DNA from 2 places in the Anaerotignum lactatifermentans genome. Region 2 is predicted to be linked to the other one. Evidence: a T-box and tRNA genes for the amino acid it is inferred to sense, from the RefSeq annotation. Region 2 holds a T-box; the other holds one or more tRNA genes.
The links. A T-box is a leader RNA that pairs with one kind of tRNA and senses whether it is charged. The one in region 2 lies ahead of INF29_RS08080 (phenylalanine--tRNA ligase subunit alpha), so its partner is inferred to be a tRNA-Phe.
Positions count from the first base shown of each region.

Region 1 (9,701 bases), on a different contig from region 2:
AGCCTTACTATCATTACCATAGGAATTTCTTTGTTGGTTTTAAAACATTCTTCATAAAATCCATCAATGACAAATCCAGCTCTAAAACAAAGGTTAAAAATATCTTGTATGGAACGATGATAATAAATCTGCTCTTTCGGTTGCCCTTCAATCGCTATATCATAGTAACTGTGCGGTGTCATATATTTTTCAGTCAACGTGACAAAACAAGGGTGTTGCGTTGCAAAGACAAAAATTCCGCTTTCCTGCAACAGTTCATAAACAGCCATAAGAAGTGGTTCAATATCCGTAATATCCATAATTGCCATATTAGAAACTGCTTTCGTAAAGGCTCGATTTCTTTTTAATTCTAATATACTTTTTCTATCGGTCGCATCCGCCACACAAAATTCAATTTGTTTTGCATATTGTGATTGCCGTCTTTTAGCCAATTCTATCATTTTTTTGCTGTAATCAAAAGCGACAACCGAAGCGCCTCTTTGTGCAAGATACGAAGAATAATTTCCATTGCCACACGCAATATCCAAAATGTAATCCGCAGGATTAGGAGATAGAAGTTCCGTTACTTTGGGACGCACTACCTCTCTGTGAAATTCATTAGATTCGTCACCCATTGCATTATCCCAAAATTGTGCGTTCTCCTCCCAGATTTTTTTACTTTCCTCTGTTCCCATGTTCTCTCCCACTCCCCAAATTTGCTTTTTTGCTTCCATTAAATCTTCCTTACTATATTCCATTGTTACCCTCCATAACTTCTGATTGTTGCCGTCTTGACGATTATGTATCTTTACATTACCTTCTGAAACATATGGCGCACCTTGTCCAGGCGGCTGTTTGGACGGCGGGGCTGGATGACCGGCTGACCGACAGCGGCCTGATATCCTTTCAGCTCTGTAAGGCATACGCTCCGCCCGTTGGTGTAAAAGGCCAGATCAGTACGGTATGCCTGTATACAGCGGGCGGGAATCTCGCCAGTAAAGACAACTTCATCCTTTTTTACCTGGGCCGTTTCGATGGTGGCACAGTATTTCGGTGCATCATGATAAGCCCTGGAAAGGTATTCCTGGGGCGCATAGAGGATGAAGGAGAGATAAGGTTCCAGCAGCTGCGTCCCCGATTCCTTCAATGCCTGTTCCAATACAATCGGGGCCAATGAGCGGAAGTCCGCCGGCGTGCTGACCGGACTGTAATAAAGCCCGTATTCAAAGCAAATCTTACAGTCCGTTACGTTCCAGCCGAACAAGCCCTGCTCCAGCCCGTAACGGATACCATCCCTGACAGCGTTTTGAAAACTCTGGTTCAAGTATCCCAGCGAAACCCGGCTCTCGTATTGTACACCGGAGCCAAGCGAGAGTGGTGTAACAGACAGTCCTATGGATGCCCAAAACGGGTTGGGCGGCACCTCGATATGGATGGTGTGGCTGGCTGCTTTGAGCGGCCGCTCCATATAAATGACGGAGGGTTCCTTTACCACTGTTTCAAGCTTGTATTTTTCCGACAGCAAAGCGGAAACAACCTCCAACTGCACCCGGCCCAAAAAAGAAAGAATGATCTCATGGGTGATGGAATCCACTTCGCAACGCAAAAGCGGGTCAGTATCCGCAAGTTGCGTAAGAGCGTCCAGCAGCCGTTCTCTTTGCGCTGCCGTTTTCGGCGCAATCGTCGTCCGCAGCATGGGGAGGGGGTCCTCGCGCCACCTTTTACGAGGGAGCCGGGTTTGGTCCCCTAATACATCGTTTAACCTCACGCTGTCGCTGGGAAGGATAACAATTTCACCCTGATAAGCGGTGTCTGTCCGAACAATTTCCCCTTTGGATGGAATACGCATCTCTGTGATTTTCAGCTTTTCTCTCCCGGCCAGGGCCACCGTATCCCGCAGGCGCAGCGTTCCGCTGTATAACCGTAGATAGACACGCCGCTGGCCGCAATCGGTGTACTCAACCTTGAAAACGCTGCCGCATAGGGCGGCGCCCCCCTGTTCCCCAATCGGTTGGAACAGCCCTGTCACCGCATCCATCAACGGTTGAATGCCAAGGCCATTTTTGGCGCTGCCATGATAGACTGGGAACAGGGAGGCGTCTTGAACCCGCTGCTGTTCCTCCCGCGCAAGTTTTTCCCGGCTGATTGGTTCTCCTGCGATATACTTTTCCAATAATTCATCGTTATTTTCGATGACCGCATCCCATGCTTCTATGTCGGTATTTTCCTCCAGGACTATTTCCGGGGACAGCGACACCGTCTGCTTGATGATAATATCGGCGGAGAGCTTATCCCGAACAGACTGAACCACGCTCTGCAAATCAACGCCAGCCTGGTCGATCTTGTTGATAAAGATAACGGTGGGAATGTTCATTTTCCGCAGGGCATGGAACAGAATACGGGTCTGGGCCTGCACGCCATCTTTAGCGGAGATCACCAAGATGGCCCCATCTAAAACAGCCAAAGAGCGGTACACCTCCGCCAAAAAATCCATGTGGCCGGGCGTATCCACAATGTTAACTTTACATCTGTGCCACTGGAAGGAAGTGACTGCCGCTTGAATGGTAATCCCACGCTGCCGCTCCAAAAACATGGTGTCCGTCCTCGTTGTCCCTTTTTCGACGCTCCCCGGTTCTGAAATGGCTCCGCTGGCATATAGCAGGCTCTCCGTCAAGGTCGTCTTTCCAGCGTCTACATGGGCAAGAATTCCAATATTGATTATTTTCATGTGATTGTCCTCCCTTTACAGCCCCAAAGGGCATAAAAATCCCCAGCAGTAAAATACTTTTACCACTGGGGATTATAAGTTGCGGACATACACATATACAGCATACACCTGTTTGTGATTGCTGTTTTTGGGGATATGTCAAAATTGATAAGGCAAAAGTATTCTTAAATTGGGTACAAAAAACTAAGCCCCTACAAAAGGAGCTATCATAATCCTTTGTTCCCACTATTTGATTATAGTTTTATTTAAGAATACCTTGCCGCATATTTTTTACTCCTTTTCTGGATTAAATCATTGTATCACATCAGTTTTAGGAAAGCAAGTACCTAAAAGAAATTTTTCTTCCCCTTATATGTAACAATCATACCGGCTTCCTAGCGTTCAGAATGTTTTCTGCTGTCTGCTGTGGTGTTTGGTTGGAATTGTCCAACCAAAAGCCGATCCGTGGTGTTGTCTGCATTTTACTAAATACAAATTCAATGTATACAGAAAGATATAAGGAGTGGGAGGGATTCCGCCGTAGTTGGCATTGTAGGAAAATCCAAAAGTTTAGATTTTCCCACAATGCTTATCTTTTGGTCTTTGGTTCGGAATAGTGTAGTGCTGGCGGTCTATCTCTTGTTTTCGGTTGCTTGCTTCCTTACCGTACATGAGCATTCCATCTGGGCTGCTTTTTCTTTCAAAGCAGTTTCATATTTTTCTTTGCTGCCACGAAGTCTACGCACTTCTGAATCCACAGACTGCAATTCTTTTTCCACCTGCTCCAGAACCCCTTTGGCTTCTTCCAGCCGCAAAGCCGCTTCTTCCGCTTCTTTCTGCTCTTTTTCCAAATTTTTCTGTTTCGTACCTGAGAGAGAGGACAGTATAGAGGTCATGGTCAATCCTTCCAAATCTTTCACATCCTAGACTTCTCGGCGGTGCTCCACGGACAGTTCCAGCATTTTTTCTTCCAGTTGTTTCCGCCGTGCCCGCAATTCCTCTCTCTTTTTGCATAGAGTTTCTTCCATATGGCAGTTTTCACGCAATTCCCACAAATTCTGTTCCATACGAATCCCCCATTTCACAGCTGTTCCATATGTGTCTGCCATTCCTGCCGCAATTGCTCTTTTTTCTTCTGATTTTCCTCTTTTCGCTGCTGGATGCTTTCACAGACCCGCTCTATTTCCTTTTCCAGACGCCGCATATTAGAAAGGCTTTCTGTAATCTCCTGCTGCACCAGATAATCTATGAGAAACCCATCGAACAGATAATCCATCATAGACCATTCTGTGCCAAATTTATCGACACCCACTGTATCTGCTCCGGCAATATCAGACAGTTCTGCACGGAATTTTCTAAGAAGATATTCGATTTCTGTCATGGCACATTTCGCCTGATTCATCCGGTCACGTTTCATCATGGTGGTCATCATGCCGCCGCCCATCATATCCACAACGCCCCAGCTTTCAGCAGAATCCAGCGCATGCAAGGCGTTTTCCACTTGGACATGCACATCTCTGCCTGCGTCCAGTGCTTCCTGTAATTCTTTATCCTCAGCTTCCAGCGCTCCAATTTCTTTTTGCAGCTGCAAAAAGCCGGTATCCTGCCCCATGGCTTCCAGTTCTGCGGCTCGTTCTTCCAGGGCTTTCTGATACTTGATTTCACATCCCTGCAAACGAAAAAGCTCGTCCCTGTTTTTTCGGATTTCTTCTTCCAGTTTTTGAAAGGCACTGTCGGCGGCTTCCTTTTGCAGCAAAGCCTCTTGGGCTTCCTGACGCTCTTTTTCCAGCTGTTCTTCTTTCCTGCCAGAAAGGGCAGAAAAAATCCCTGCCAGACTGATGCCTTCCAGCTTATCCACATCTTTTTGTTCTTCTTGCCAACGCTGTGTGGCAGCGTCCAATTCCTGTTTCAATTTCCGCCGCTGTTCACAGAGTGCCTCCTGTTTCCGTTCCAAAGCTGCTTTGCGATGTACCTGCTGTTGTAATTCCTGCCAATACTGTACCATACGCATCCCCCATTCTTACAACTGTGCCACCTGATTTTCCCACTGCTTCTGCAAAGTCGTCTGTTTTTGCCGAATACTCCGCAGCTCTTCCAGAATCCCTCGTTCTTTTTCCTCCAGCGCACCACTGAAGTTGTGCAGACGAGCAAGAGCCATTTCGATTTCATCCTGCACAGACCAATCGATGAGGATATTATCCAGAAAAATATCCCAGCCGCGCTGTCTTCTGGCTTCCTGCAAATGATCCTGGGCTGCCAAAAGCTGCTTGTCCTCCACAACTCTGGCACGTTTGACAGCTTCCTGTAAGCCTGCCATTGCCTCTTTGGCTTTCTGTACCCGTTCCTGTTTCAAATAAGAACTGAGCAGACTGCCTCTGCCTGCATCCCAACGACCATACCCTGCGGCATCCTCCAAAATACCAAGTACATTCCGTACTTCCCAGCGCACGTCTGCAATTCGGTTTCTTTTTTCCAGCAAAGCCTGTTCCTGTTCTTCCAGACTGTGAATCTGTGCCTGCAAAGCCTTCATGCCGCTGTCTGTGCCTGCTGCCTCCAATTCCTCTGCCCGCTGGATGATATAATCTTCATAACGGGTTTGACTGCCGCTCAATTGGCCGATGCGTTGATCCAGCTGCCGCAGAGTATCCTCCATTTGCGCAATTTCCTGCTGTACCTTCTGATATTTTACCTCCACCTGAGCAGCTTCTGCCTGTTCCTGTGCCAGCGTTTCTTCATATTTGCCTGTGGCTTTCGTAAAGAGGTTCCGCACGCCTCCCTGTTCCATCCGTGCCACATCTTCCAGTTCTTTCTGCCGCAGCACCGCCAGTTCCCTTTCATAGCTGCAAAGGCTTCTATATTCCACTTCCAGACTGTCCCGCTTCCGGCGCAAAGTCTGTTCTTCTTCCATTTCCGCCTGCAATGCTTGCAGCCGTTCATCCATACCAGACACCCCCTTCTGACAAAAACTATTTTTTCCATCATATCATAAAAGCACATAAAAAACTGCGCCATTGCACCAGAAAATTCTTACGAATATTTTAAAACAAAAAAAAGAGCATCCAAAAGATACTCTCTGAAACAGCGCGAGACGAGATTCGAACTCGCGACCCTCGCCTTGGCAAGGCGATGCTCTACCACTGAGCCACTCGCGCATAAGATATCAAATTTTTTTCAGAAAGCAGGATACGTAGAAAGCGCGAGACGAGATTCGAACTCGCGACCCTCGCCTTGGCAAGGCGATGCTCTACCACTGAGCCACTCGCGCATAAAGTATCCATGCTTCCTATGAAATTGCTTCTGTGCCTGATAACACAAAAAGCGCGAGACGAGATTCGAACTCGCGACCCTCGCCTTGGCAAGGCGATGCTCTACCACTGAGCCACTCGCGCATAAAGTGCCCAGAACCGGAATCGAACCAGTGACACGAGGATTTTCAGTCCTCTGCTCTACCAACTGAGCTATCTGGGCATATACAGATTTCTACCATCAAAAGGAAGTGCCCGAGACCGGGATCGAACCGGTACGAGTGTTACCTCGCAGGATTTTAAGTCCTGTGCGTCTGCCAATTCCGCCACTCGGGCTTATCCTGTCGTCGTTTGACGGCTTGTTAATAATACCAAAAGAAAAAGACTTTGTCAACGGTTTTTCCTAAATTTTTTTTGAAGAAGTTTTTCTCACCTCAAATCATAGCCAAAAAAGCTGTAATTTCCGGCAAAAAAGGGGAATCTGCCTTTTTCATTCCCCTCTTACCATGTATACTCTGCCAAAACGTTACCCTGCGCATCTGTCCCGATCATAGATGATACACCATACTGATTTTTCTGATATTCTTCCAGTATATGATTTCCATAAAAATAGCCATCCTCCCGCACCGGCAGCGTTCCCTCATAGTACACTTCGTTGTTTTCCAGTCTGCTCAAGGTATACTGTACTTGTGTCACACCATCTACCTGACAGATACCATAGAGTACGTCCATATCACTCTGATACTCTCCCCAAAGGGGCGGCAAACGCAGTCTGTCATCCTCTGGAAAAACATAATGTCCGCCGCTTCTGCTGCCCCAGAAAATCCCCATGTGGCGTTCCATGACACAATAATTCAGATTCTGTCCCCATTTTCCCAGTATGAAATATGTACCTTCAGCGCCTTCCCCTTCCAATAGGATTTCCTCTGACGGTCCAACATGTTGATACTTTTCCTCAGCGGCAAAATATTGATGGGGTGTCAGCCTAAAATCAAATAATTTCATATACCCACCCATGCAAATTGCCATCAGCAGCAAATACAGCAGAATTTGTTTTCTTCGCTTCATTTACCTTCCTCCTTTTGGGGCAGGGGAATTTTCATGTCAAATTGACGTCCTTCCCTATCATAAATAAAATGGCACTCTTTTGCGTCAGCTGGAAAATCTGGATAAGTTATGCTGCCCGCTTCGTAATAAATTCCGCTAACTGCAATCTGTGTATTACGGGGGCGAAATTGGCTGGTATAATTTTCTCCGTCTGTCAGATAGCAGTCATAAAAGTCAAAGGTTCCAGTCAATGCTGTAGAAAACAGTTCCTGATAGGTAATGTACTTTAATTCCATATCGCCATTTTGATAATACCGGAGTTCTTCCACGCCCACGACCATATCATCTACTTTTACCTGTCGATTCACTTCCACGGTATAGACCAGATTCTCCGGTGTTTCTTCATATAGTTCCGTAAAAAACCGATCCACAGCCCCATATCCCGTACCAATGGCACGGCATCCGCCTACAGAAATCACAGGCAATCCAAAGGCAATAAATATCAGTATAAACAGCCTGCGTACCCACAGCCACACGTACCCCAAAACAGGATTATGGGCTTCATTCAGCTCTTTTCCCAATTCCTCGCTGTCCCCCATATAATCCACCGTCAGCTGTGCCGCCTGTTCCTCGTCAATGTCCTGCGAAAGCAAGTCTTCGTATAAATCCTCCATGTGCTCCCGCAATTCCTGTCCGATGTCATAACGGTCAAAGCGGAATTTGACATGGGAAGTCACCGCTGTAATATAATTTTCAAATAGTTCCTTAGCCATGTCATGTTCCCCCTTCTGTCTTACACCTACTGACTGTCTTTTCCTATCACTTCTCCGGCTGCATTTTTGCAGATGACTTCTTTCACCCAATAATTCATTGTTCTTGGTACATAGGAATCCAAAGCCATACTGAAAAATCCATTTTCCCCCACAGGAATGGTATACCGTCCAACTTCCTGCCATTCATTTTTCTCACTTTTCCATTCTTCCACAACACAGACCACTTCCACAGCTTCTGGTTCCTTCGTCTGACCAACAATGAAATCCTCTAAAATCCATGCTCTTGTTTTTTCTTTCACCGGAAAATAACCAGCCCAATGTTCATTGGTATGCTTCCAAAAAATACCCATACTCGGCTTTGCAGATACAACATAGAATCCTTCCTGTTCTATTCCCACAAAGCATAGACAATCATCACCTCTGGTTCCGATTTCCATAACTTCTTGCGCAGGTCCCAGCCATTCCGCTTTTTCTGCACTGCGAAAGACCCTTTCCGGTGTCAGGTGATAGCCCCCTTGCCACAAAAACAGCAAGGCTGTCAATGCAATCAAAATGACATTTCTTACAATCTGCTTTTTCCGTTTCATTCTGCCATCACCCGCCCCTCTGTCAGGGAAACCTCAATTTCTTTTTCATAGCCTAAGAAAAATACGACCCTGTCCGCTTCCGGCGGCACATCATAACTCCAATTTCTGCCCTTTTCATAAAAAGGAGAATTGCTGGAAAACCGACCGCCATTTCCATGACAGATTTCTTCCCCCACATAAATTTCCGCATCAATGCCGCCTCTTCCCAGACTGCGGCTAAGCCATGGATTCTGGCGGATGTGATAGGTATATTCCAGTGTACCATCGTCATAATATCGGATTTCCTCTATCTGTACCTTGCTGCCATAAAGCTGGACCTCCAATACTGGCGAAATGGTATAAACCACATTCCCATTTTTGTGTTCTATCTGCTGAAGATAAGTATCTCCAAAGCTAACTCCTTGGATGATTCCCCATCCGACCAATGCAACCACACAAAGCCTTGCCATCCACCTTGTCACCAGCCAAATCCAGCCCCAAAGAGGATGATGGACTTCGTTCAGCTCCTTGCCCAATTCCTCGCTGTCCCCCATGTAATCCACCGTCAGCTGTGCCGCCTGCTCCTCGTCAATGTCCTGTGAAAGCAGGTCTTCGTATAAATCCTCCATATGTGCCTGTAATTCCTTGGCAATGGCACGGCGGTCAAAGGGAAATTTCACATGGGAAGTCACCTCTCGGATATATGTATCAAATTTTTCTCTCTCCATGACTTCCCTCCTTTAAGGTCTTGCCTTTCGTTCTTTCACATCTTCATATGCCCAGCCGCCAACAGAAGAAATCTGCGGCTGATGTCCTTCCACATCATATTCCTTTCCGTCTTTGCCCAAACCCTTTCGGTATACCACTTCCCCTGCAGATGTTCTGCCTTCCACATAGCCCACATAAAACATGTCGGCTTTTTCCTGTGGAAAGTCCATTTTCTCATGGAAAAAACCATTTTCCCCAACAGGCAGTGTGATTTCTTCCACAGGCTTCAAATCCTCCACTTCATCCTCCATGGAATAAAACAGGCAGGTCACTTCCGTAACTTCCGGCAGCAGAGAAAGCCCCACCAGAACACTTTCCTTTGTGAGCCTTGCATCCACATCCCCGTACATGGAGTGGTATCCTTCCACATCCACATCGGTGGACATTCGCCAGAACAACCCCAAATATGGTTCCACCGGAATCACCGAAAGACCATTGTTCCATTTTCCCACATAAATCTGACTGCCATCTCCTCTGGGATAGGTCAGAAGGATTTCTTCCGATGGTCCGTAACGCAGTCCCCGCTCTGCTCCATGAAAAGCAGCTTCCGGTGAAAAATAAAGTCGATTACTCCTGACCCATAGACCGCCGCAAAGAATCAACACCAGCAGGAACA
Region 1 covers NZ_JADCKK010000027.1:19,326-29,026, forward strand. The annotation lists gene INF29_RS08330 (class I SAM-dependent methyltransferase) at 1-737, opposite strand, end outside; gene tet(W) (tetracycline resistance ribosomal protection protein Tet(W)) at 788-2,707, opposite strand; gene INF29_RS08340 (hypothetical protein) at 3,319-3,606, opposite strand; gene INF29_RS08345 (hypothetical protein) at 3,610-3,753, opposite strand; gene INF29_RS08350 (hypothetical protein) at 3,768-4,691, opposite strand; gene INF29_RS08355 (coiled-coil domain-containing protein) at 4,707-5,627, opposite strand; tRNA gene INF29_RS08360 (tRNA-Gly) at 5,767-5,838, opposite strand; tRNA gene INF29_RS08365 (tRNA-Gly) at 5,880-5,951, opposite strand; tRNA gene INF29_RS08370 (tRNA-Gly) at 6,004-6,075, opposite strand; tRNA gene INF29_RS08375 (tRNA-Phe) at 6,082-6,154, opposite strand; tRNA gene INF29_RS08380 (tRNA-Leu) at 6,184-6,267, opposite strand; gene INF29_RS08385 (hypothetical protein) at 6,433-6,999, opposite strand; gene INF29_RS08390 (permease prefix domain 1-containing protein) at 6,996-7,751, opposite strand; gene INF29_RS08395 (hypothetical protein) at 7,778-8,338, opposite strand; gene INF29_RS08400 (permease prefix domain 1-containing protein) at 8,335-9,045, opposite strand; gene INF29_RS08405 (hypothetical protein) at 9,058-9,701, opposite strand, start outside.
Region 1: it has a tRNA-Phe gene. The T-box ahead of INF29_RS08080 (phenylalanine--tRNA ligase subunit alpha) is inferred to sense a tRNA for this amino acid. The anticodon was not compared.

Region 2 (9,701 bases):
ATAAATGCCGTATTCAGGCGCTTCGGGGAAATCGTGTCTGTCGAAGCCCAGTTCTTCAATGGAGCAAAGCATACCTTCGGAAGCAATGCCTCTCAGGTCGCCTGTATGAATTTCTTTGCCGCCTGCGATAACGGAATTATCCAGTGCAACGGGAACATAGTCCCCAACTCTTACATTTGGTGCGCCGGTAACGATTGTCAGATCTTTGCCAGTGCCCACATCGATGGTGCAAACCACCAATTTGTCTGCGTGGGGGTGTTTTTCAATGGCTTTGATATGACCTGTGACAATGTTTTTCAGTTCTCCTGCCATAGAAGTAGCACCTTCTACTTTAGAACCGCTCATTGTCATATCTTCCATAAAATCTTTCAACGGTGCAGTCACCGCTGCATATTCTTTTAACCATGACATAGGTACATCCATGTTACTGATTCTCCTTTCAAATGCAAATACTCAAAAATCTATTAGAACTGTTTCAGGAATTTCATATCGTTTTCGAACAGCAGACGCAGGTCTGTGATGCCGTAACGCTGCATTGCAACACGTTCCAGACCCATACCAAATGCGAAACCGCTGTATTCGTCGGGATCGATGCCGCTCATTTTCAGAACTTTGGGATGTACCATACCGCAGCCCAACAGTTCGATATAGCCTTCGCCTTTACATACACGGCAGCCTTCACCGCCACATGCGAAGCAGGTAACGTCCATTTCTGCACTGGGTTCTGTGAAAGGGAAATGGTGAGGACGGAAACGAACTTTTGTATCTTCCCCGAACAATTCTTTCGCAAATACAACCAGCGCGCCTTTCAGGTCACCCATGGTGATATTCTTATCTACAACCAGACCTTCCAGCTGATGGAATACAGGAGAATGGGTTGCGTCTACTTCGTCAGAACGGTAAACAGCACCGGGGCATACCATACGGATAGGCAGTTTGCCTTTTTCCATAGTACGAACCTGCATAGGAGATGTCTGGGTACGCAGCAGGATGTCGCCGCCGATGTAGAAAGTATCCTGTTCATCTCTTGCGGGATGGTTCTTAGGAATGTTCAGTGCTTCGAAGTTGTAGTAGTCTTTTTCTACTTCAGGACCTTCTGCTACTTCGTAGCCCATGCCCATGAAGATACTGCAAATTTCATCTGTAACGATGCTCATAGGATGTTTATGACCTTCTGCTCTTGCTCTGCCGGGCATCGTAACGTCGATTTTTTCTTTTTCCAGACGATGTGCCATTTCTGCAGCTGCCAGACGTACTTTTGCTTCATCCAGCATTTTTTCCAGATTCTGACGAACATCGTTTGCCATCTGACCGATGATGGGACGTTCTTCTGCACTGAGTTTGCCCATTTCTTTCAAAATGGCTGTCAGTTCACCTTTTTTGCCAAGGTATTTTACTTTCAGATCATCAATGTCTTTCATTTCTTTTGCTTCCTGGAAAGCAGCCATGGCTTTTTCCTGAATGGCTTTTAATTTTTCCTTCATTGTCCTTTTCTCTCCTTTTTTCTATCTGATATTGATTGACGTTTCACTGCAAAAAAAATAGCCTTCAATCCCAATAGGGACGAAGACTTCCGTGGTACCACCCAAATTCCTGCTAACACAGGCACTCTGATGCGTAACGTGCATGAAACGGATTTCCCTACGCTTGCCACAGGCACTTCAGGAAATCGGCTCCGGTGGGAACTTCCGCAAACTCTCCAGACCAAAAACGCTTTCAGCCGATGACGTTTTCTCTCTGCGGCGGCGCATCTGCGTACTTTTCACCTTCATAGCCTTTCGACTATTTACAATGACCACATTATAACATACTGTAACAGAAAGTCAAGGGGGAACGCGGTTAGAAATTTTGATTACCATGCAAAAAAATACACGATTCTTTTATATTTTTATGACTTTATCACAATTTGCTCCAGCCCCCTGGATTTCGCCTTGCTTTTTGTATGCAAAACTGGTATAGTTATTGTCTGCGGTTTTTTTCCGCCCTGCGCTTTAATCGGGAAGTTTTATCATTGCCAAAGCGCTGAAATATAAGTTTTGAGTCGAAAGAAAACATCTTTCAACGGGTTCTGTGGGTTTTCTTCGGCTTTGCAAAGAAAAAAAGAAAGGAAAATCACATGGAACATTTAAGATTTGAAGACATGCAGTTATCCAAAGAAATTTACCAGGCTGTACTGGATATGGGTTTTGAAGAAGCAACTCCCATCCAGTCCCAGGCAATTCCTCTGGTAAAAGCAGGCAAAGACATCATCGGTCAGTCTCAGACAGGTACAGGCAAAACGGCCGCATTCGGCATTCCCTGTCTGGAACGTATCGATCCCGATGACCGCCGTTTGCAGGCATTGATTCTCTGCCCTACCAGAGAACTGGCGATTCAGGTCAGCGAAGAATTCCGGAAACTGCTGAAATACAAAGACAACATCCGCGTTGTGCCCATTTACGGTGGTCAGCCTATTGACCGTCAGATTTTAGCACTGAAAAAAGGTGCGCAGGTTGTCATTGGTACACCCGGCCGTGTTATGGACCACATGCGCCGCCGTACACTGAAAATGGAAACCGTACAGATGATGATTCTGGACGAAGCAGACGAAATGCTGGACATGGGCTTCCGGGAGGACATCGAAACCATTCTGGTGAAAATCCCCGAAGACCATCAGACACTGCTGTTCTCCGCTACCCTTTCTCCTGAAATTCTGGACATTACCAGACGTTTCCAGAGAGACCCTGAATATGTAAAAATCGTTCGCAAAGAACTGACTGTTCCCAACATCGAACAGTATTACTTCGACGTAAAAGAAAAAACAAAACTGGAAGCCCTGACTCGTATCATCGACGTTTACATGCCTAATCTGGCTATGGTATTCTGTAACACCAAAAAACGTGTTGACGATCTGGTGGAACTGCTCCAGGGTCGCGGCTACTTTGCGGAAGGTCTTCATGGTGACCTGAAACAGGCACAGCGTGACAAAGTGATGCAGAAATTCCGTAACGGCACCATCGAAATTCTCGTTGCTACAGACGTAGCGGCAAGAGGTATCGACGTAGACGACATCGATATCGTATTCAACTACGACGTTCCCCAGGATGAAGAATACTATGTACACCGTATCGGCAGAACTGGTCGTGCTGGCAGAAGCGGCAAAGCCTTCACATTCTGCGTAGGCAAAGAAATCTACAAGCTGCGTGATATCATGCGCTACACCAAAACGAAGATCATCCAGCAGAAACTGCCTACCCTCAGCGATGTAGAAGAAATGAAAACAAACATCTTCCTGGAAAAAATCAAAGAAACCATTCAGGAAGGTCATCTGGTGAAATATATCAATCTGGTTGAACGCCTTATGGAAGACGACTATGCAGCTATGGACATTGCCGCTGCCCTGCTGAAACACAATCTGGCAGATGTACGCACCGACGATATAGACATCATGGACGACATCAACTTCAACGGTACAGAAATGTACGGCGGTGAAGGCGAAAAAATGGTACGTCTGTTCATCAGCGCTGGTAAGAAAAACAAAATCCGTGCCAAAGATATTGTTGGTGCCATTGCCAACGAAGCAGGCGTTCCCGGCAAAGCACTGGGTGCCATCGACCTGTTCGATGACTACACCTTTGTGGATGTACCTAAGGAATATGTGAAAGACGTCCTTTACGGCATGAAAAACTGCAAAATCAAAAACAAACGGGTACACATTGAAATTGCCAAGAAAGAAAAAGGAAAAAAGAGATAAAAACACAAAAGCATCTATCCAAAATTAGGGCTTCTTCATAAGAAAATAGAAAAAGCTAAAATCCTTATTCATACAAAGGATTTTAGCTTTCTTATTTTTGCTGAAACTTTATCAGGTATGTTTTCTTCTGAAGATAGCCGCCGCAATTCCACTTAAAAATCAATAAAACAGAAAACAATGTTTTTTAAGTGGAAGTTGCTCTGGATAGATACTTTTTCATTTCAAGGAAATTCATCATTTTTATTTTTTAGCTAAAAAACGCGCCGCGGCATAAGCAATGACCGTCAATACAACTACTATCAGAATATGGAGCATGATACTAATGCCAAAAAACATATTACGATGCTCTGCATCGCTAAGAATGGACGGCATTGCCAAAAGGCTGATTACAACAGAAATGGCTGTAGAAATCAAAGGTGCCATCCAAAGATATTTTCTTTTCCAAAAGAAAAAGAATACCACAGATGCAATGGGAATGATACAAAATACAGAGATATTCCACCAATTCATAAGCATCCCCCTTCTACAAAATCATTTTTTCTTTCTTTTTCCTCTTAATTTCATCATACCTGAAAAGCATATACAAAGCAATCTTTTCGCATCTTGTCTAACGCTTTTCCACAACAAAAAAAGCTGAAATCTTTGCAATATAAAAGATATCAGCTTTCTTCCAAGATTTTATTCTGTTTCCTGCAATTCTTCCCGCAGTCTTTCCACAAACTGTCGTTCCTTTGCGGTCAGTTCTGCCGTTTCCAACAAATCCGGACGTTTTTTCACGGTGCGGATAAGGGACTGTTCTCTGCGCCATTTGGCAATGTTGGCATGATGTCCGCTCAAAAGAATTTCCGGCACTTCTTTCCCGTGGAATACGGGAGGACGGGTATACTGAGGATATTCCAGCAGCCCATCAGAAAAGCTTTCATCGGCAAAAGAATCCTCTTTACCCAACACACCGGGCACCAGACGGGATACGGCATCAATGATGGTGATTGCCGCCAATTCTCCCCCTGTGAGAACGAAATCTCCCAGAGAAATTTCATCTGTGACAATTTCCTCAATGATTCTTTCGTCAATGCCTTCATAATGCCCGCAGAGGAACACCAGATTTTCTTCCTGGGACAATTCTTCCGCAATGCGCTGGGTAAAAGGTCTGCCTTGGGGTGTCATATATACCACCCTTGCACCCTTCGCCTTTTCGGCAATGCTCTGGTAAGCGTCATAAATGGGCTGTGCCTGCATAACCATACCAGCGCCGCCGCCATAGGGATAATCATCCACATGTTTCTGTTTATTTAGTGTATAATCCCGAATGTTGATGGCTTCCACAGAGATATGCCCTTCTTTCTGGGCACGCCCCATGATGCTATGGGAAAGGGTCTGCTGAATCATTTCAGGAAACAGCGTCAGTACAAAAAACTGTTTCATTTATCTCAGTCCTTCCAGCAGTTTTACAGTCATAACGCCGTTTTCCAAATCCACGTTTTTAATGCAGTCTTTGATGGCAGGCAAGAGAAGTTCTTTGCCTTTGCCGTCTTTTTTCACCACATAAACATCATTGGAGCCGGTAGGGAAAATTTCTGTAATCTCGCCCAGTTCTTCCCCTTCTTCTGTTACCACTTTCAGACCATAGAGGTCACGGTTGTAGTATTCATCCTCACCCAAAGGGATTGCCATGGCATCGGGAATAAGAATACGACCATTTTTATACAGTTCTGCCACGTTGATATCTGTGATTTCTTTTACAGTCAGCAGTACAAACTGTTTATGGAATGCCACTTTCTGGATGTGGAAAGTTTCCCGTTTGCCGCGGATTTCCACAATAATTTCTTTCAGGCGTTCAAAGCGGGAAGGGTCTTCCGTAGTGGGAAATACGCGCATGGTTCCCCGGATGCCGTGGGTTCCTGTGATTTTTCCGATTTCAAAATATTGTTCCATGGTTTTTGCACCTCATTTTTTCCGTATAAACAAAATCAGCAGGATGCGCCTGCACCCTGCCGTATACAGCGGTTTCCCTTACTGTACGATTTCTACGATAATCTTTTTATCCTCGTGGATGGCCGCCGCTTTTACCACAGTACGGATTGCTTTTGCAATTCTGCCCTGCTTGCCGATGACCTTACCCATATCTTCAGGGGCAACTTTCAGTTCCAAAATCCAAGCGCGTTCGCCTTCTTTTTCGGAAACCTGCACCTGTTCGGGATGTTCCACCAGATTTTTTGCGATTACTTCCAGTAATTCTTTCATTGCATTGGCCTCCCGTTACGAATTATTCGCCGATAACGCCAGCTTTTTTCAGCAGAGCTTTAGCTGTTTCGGAAGGCTGTGCGCCTGTTGCCAGCCATTTGTTAGCTGCTTCTGCGTCAACTTTCAGAACAACGGGTTCCTTTGTAGGATCGTAGTAACCGATTTCGTCGATGGATTTACCGTTTCTGGATGTTCTGGAATCTGCTACAACGATTCTATAGAAAGGAGCTTTCTTTGCACCCAGTCTTTTCAGTCTGATTCTTACTGCCATTTCATTTCACCTCCTGCAAGTGTTCATAAAAAGTTTATCGGAAAAAAGGAAGCTTGCCCTTTTTGCCTTTTTGCATGTTGTTCATCTGCTTCATCATTTTCTTCATTTCTTCAAACTGTTTCAGCAGACGATTGACTTCGGCGATGCTTCTGCCGGAGCCGTTGGCGATACGTTTTTTCCGTGGTCCATTGAGGATGGAAGGATTCAGCCGTTCCTCTCTTGTCATGGACTGGATGATGGCTTCTGTTTTCGCCATTTCCTTGGACGGGTCAACGCCGTTTAAGGCTTCGTCCAGATTAAATTTATTCATACCCGGAATCATGCCCATCAGATCTTTCAGCGGACCCATTTTCTTGATCTGCTGCATCTGAGAAAGGAAATCCTCCAGTGTGAATTCATTGGAAAGCATTTTTTTCTGCATTTCCTTGGCTTCCTGCTCGTCGATGTTCTGCTGCACCTTATCAATCAGTGTCAGCACATCGCCCATGCCCAAGATTCTGGAAGCCATTCGGTCGGGATAGAAGGGCTCCAAGTCCTCCATCTTTTCCCCCATACCGATATACTTGATGGGCTTGTTGGTTACGCTTCTGACAGAAAGTGCCGCACCGCCTCTGGCATCGCCGTCCAGCTTTGTCATGATGATACCATCAATGCCCAGCTGGCTGTCAAAGCTTTCCGCTACGGTTACCGCATCCTGACCGGTCATGGCATCAACCACCAGAAGGATTTCCTGAGGTTTTACCACTTCCTTGATGTCCTGCAGTTCCTGCATCAGTTCTTCATTGATATGCAGACGACCTGCCGTATCGATGAGGATAACATCGTTGCGGTTTTCCGCTGCGTATTCCAACGCTTTTTTGGAAATTTCCACGGGACTGAGTTTGTCCCCCATTTCAAATACGGGAATGTTGTAGTTTTTCCCAACTACCTGCAGCTGTTTGATCGCCGCCGGACGATATACGTCGCAGGCTACCAGCAGAGGATTTCTGCCCTGCTTTCTCAGCTGTCCCGCCAGCTTCCCGCTGCTGGTGGTTTTACCGGCACCCTGCAGACCTACCATCATGTAAACGGTGGGAGGACGCTTTGCAAAAGTCAGCTGACTTTGTGTGGTGCCCATGAGAGCGATCAGCTCTTCATTTACAATCTTAATCACCTGCTGTCCCGGATTCAGACCTTCCAGCACTTCTGTGCCTACAGCCCGTTCCGTAACAGTCTTGATGAAGTTTTTTACGATTTTAAAGTTTACGTCTGCCTCCAGAAGCGCAATCTTTACTTCCCGCATGGCGGTTTTTACATCTGCTTCTGTCAGCTTGCCTTTGCCCCGCAGCTGCTTGAACACATCCTGCAGCTTATTGGAAAGGTTTTCAAATGCCATAGACCGCCCTCCTCTCAGGATAATATTGCTTCGGCAATCTGTTTCATTTTTTCCAGTTGGTGGATTCTTTTTTCTGAAAGACCGTCGGTTTCCATCTCCTGTAAAATATCCAGCATTTCCCGTACAGATTTTTTCTGTGCTTGGAATCTGGCTACCAGCCCCAGCTTCTGTTCATAATCCATAAGGATTTTTTCCGTCCGCTTCAGCTGATCCCGCACCGCCTGACGGCTGATGGACAATTCCTCTCCGATTTCCGAAAGGGAAAGATCGTCCTGATAGTGCAGATCGAATACCTGTTTTTGTTTCTCTGTCAAAAGCTCGCCGTAAAAATCATAGAGCAGTGTCAGATGTAAGATTTCATCCATGGTCTTTTCCTCCTGTAAAGTAAAATCACTTTACAACCACCTGTGTTATTGTATCCGAAAAGGGGGCGGCTGTCAAGTATTTTTCCTTTACAGAACGTATTTTTTTCAAAACCATCAGACTGCCTGAAAAATCAATGATTTTCCCAATTTTTTTATTCTGGTTCCCCAACCATTTCATCCAAAAAAGCTGCTGCATCCTCCGTTTCGGCTTCTCCTTGGACGATGGCAAAGTCCATGAACATATCTCCGCCGTTTTTGCCTGCCACAGCCTTACAGTTATATTCTTTTTCCTTCTCTGTCAGCATTTCTGTCAACACGGTGGATTCTCCCGGCAAAAGCACTTCCTGCGCCACTTCTTCTTCGTCGCAGAGAATACTTACTTTCAATTCCGTGTACACATCGCTTTCCGGTCGTGTGTTTCTCACATAAAAATGCAGTGCTTCTCCGTTGGTGTTGTCCAGTTCATAAGTTTCAGAAAATCCATTGCTGCCGCCAGCACCGCCGGAATTGAGCATGGTATTGCCCATGGCTTCCTGTGCGGGCACTTCCGCCTGCTCTCCTCCGCCACAGCCTGCCAACGCAAACGTCATAACCAACGCCGCCAGTATTCCATACTTTTTCATAACTTCTCCCCCTTATAAAAGTTCGTATTCTGTTTCCGCTTCTGTCTGACTGTCAAAAATACGGATTTCTTCCGCTTCTTTCACAACTTCTAACAAATCTGTTTTCGGCGGTTCCAGACCAAATACCATGCCCATTTTTTCTCTTTCTTCCTGTGTTTCTTCTGAAAAATCAGATTTCTTTCCTGTTGCTTTTTCCATCCATTCCGGTGCAAATATCACCAGCCGGACAAATTCTCGGAAATTTTCTGCCAGATACCAGCACTTATTTTCTGCTGACACATAATAGATTGGGCTGTTTTCCAACTTGCCTTCCCTGTGTGCAAAAGCGCCGCCCTTTTCATCCGTAGCAAAAACCCAAAAACAAGGCACAGGAAACCAATTAAACTTCGGCTCCAATCCAGCAAAAATCAGCCGTATTCCCCGTTTCCGCTGCAAAAGAGTAAATCCATCCTCCTCACAGGTAGGGATAAAGGATTCTATGATTTTTCCGCCGCAGAGATGCTCTTTGGAAAAAACAGCCTCTTTCTTCTCCATATTATGACATTTGGCTTTCATGTCATTCCTCCTCCAGACACAAAGGATGGTTGATGCTTTCAATGGTCGTCCACTTTTTGGAAATCAGTACGGAGCTATAATGCCCCTGTTTGGAATCGAACCGCCAGAAGCCATCCATACCAGCTCCTGTCAAATGACAGAGCATAGTACTAAGAGCACCGTTATGAGCCACCAAAAGAACATTTTTGCCGCGGTTTTCCTCCACCAATCTGTCAACGCCTACAGCAACCCTGTTGTAGAAATCCGAAAACTTTTCTCCATTGGGCATAGCAAGGTCTTTCCAGTCTGTGACCCACCCCCGCAGTTCTTCCTTGTAATTCTTCTCTATGTATTCTGTGGTCTGATTTTCCCAATCTCCGTAATAAAGTTCTCGAAAAGCGCTGTCATAGTGTACTTTCATATCCTTCCCAGCGGCGATGATTTCCGCTGTATGAGCCGCTCTTCTCAGATCGCTACTGTAAATGGCATCAATGGGAATCTGCCGGAAATACTGCCGCAGCATTTCTGCCTGCTGTATGCCCGTTTCGTTGATATC
Region 2 covers NZ_JADCKK010000026.1:10,599-20,299, forward strand. The annotation lists gene pheT (phenylalanine--tRNA ligase subunit beta) at 1-423, opposite strand, end outside; gene INF29_RS08080 (phenylalanine--tRNA ligase subunit alpha) at 465-1,484, opposite strand; T-box leader at 1,557-1,781, opposite strand; gene INF29_RS08085 (DEAD/DEAH box helicase) at 2,117-3,733, shown strand; gene INF29_RS08090 (hypothetical protein) at 3,974-4,243, opposite strand; gene trmD (tRNA (guanosine(37)-N1)-methyltransferase TrmD) at 4,412-5,158, opposite strand; gene rimM (ribosome maturation factor RimM) at 5,159-5,668, opposite strand; gene INF29_RS08105 (KH domain-containing protein) at 5,747-5,977, opposite strand; gene rpsP (30S ribosomal protein S16) at 6,000-6,248, opposite strand; gene ffh (signal recognition particle protein) at 6,283-7,623, opposite strand; gene ylxM (YlxM family DNA-binding protein) at 7,638-7,988, opposite strand; gene INF29_RS08125 (hypothetical protein) at 8,141-8,611, opposite strand; gene INF29_RS08130 (hypothetical protein) at 8,624-9,166, opposite strand; gene cobC (alpha-ribazole phosphatase) at 9,168-9,701, opposite strand, start outside.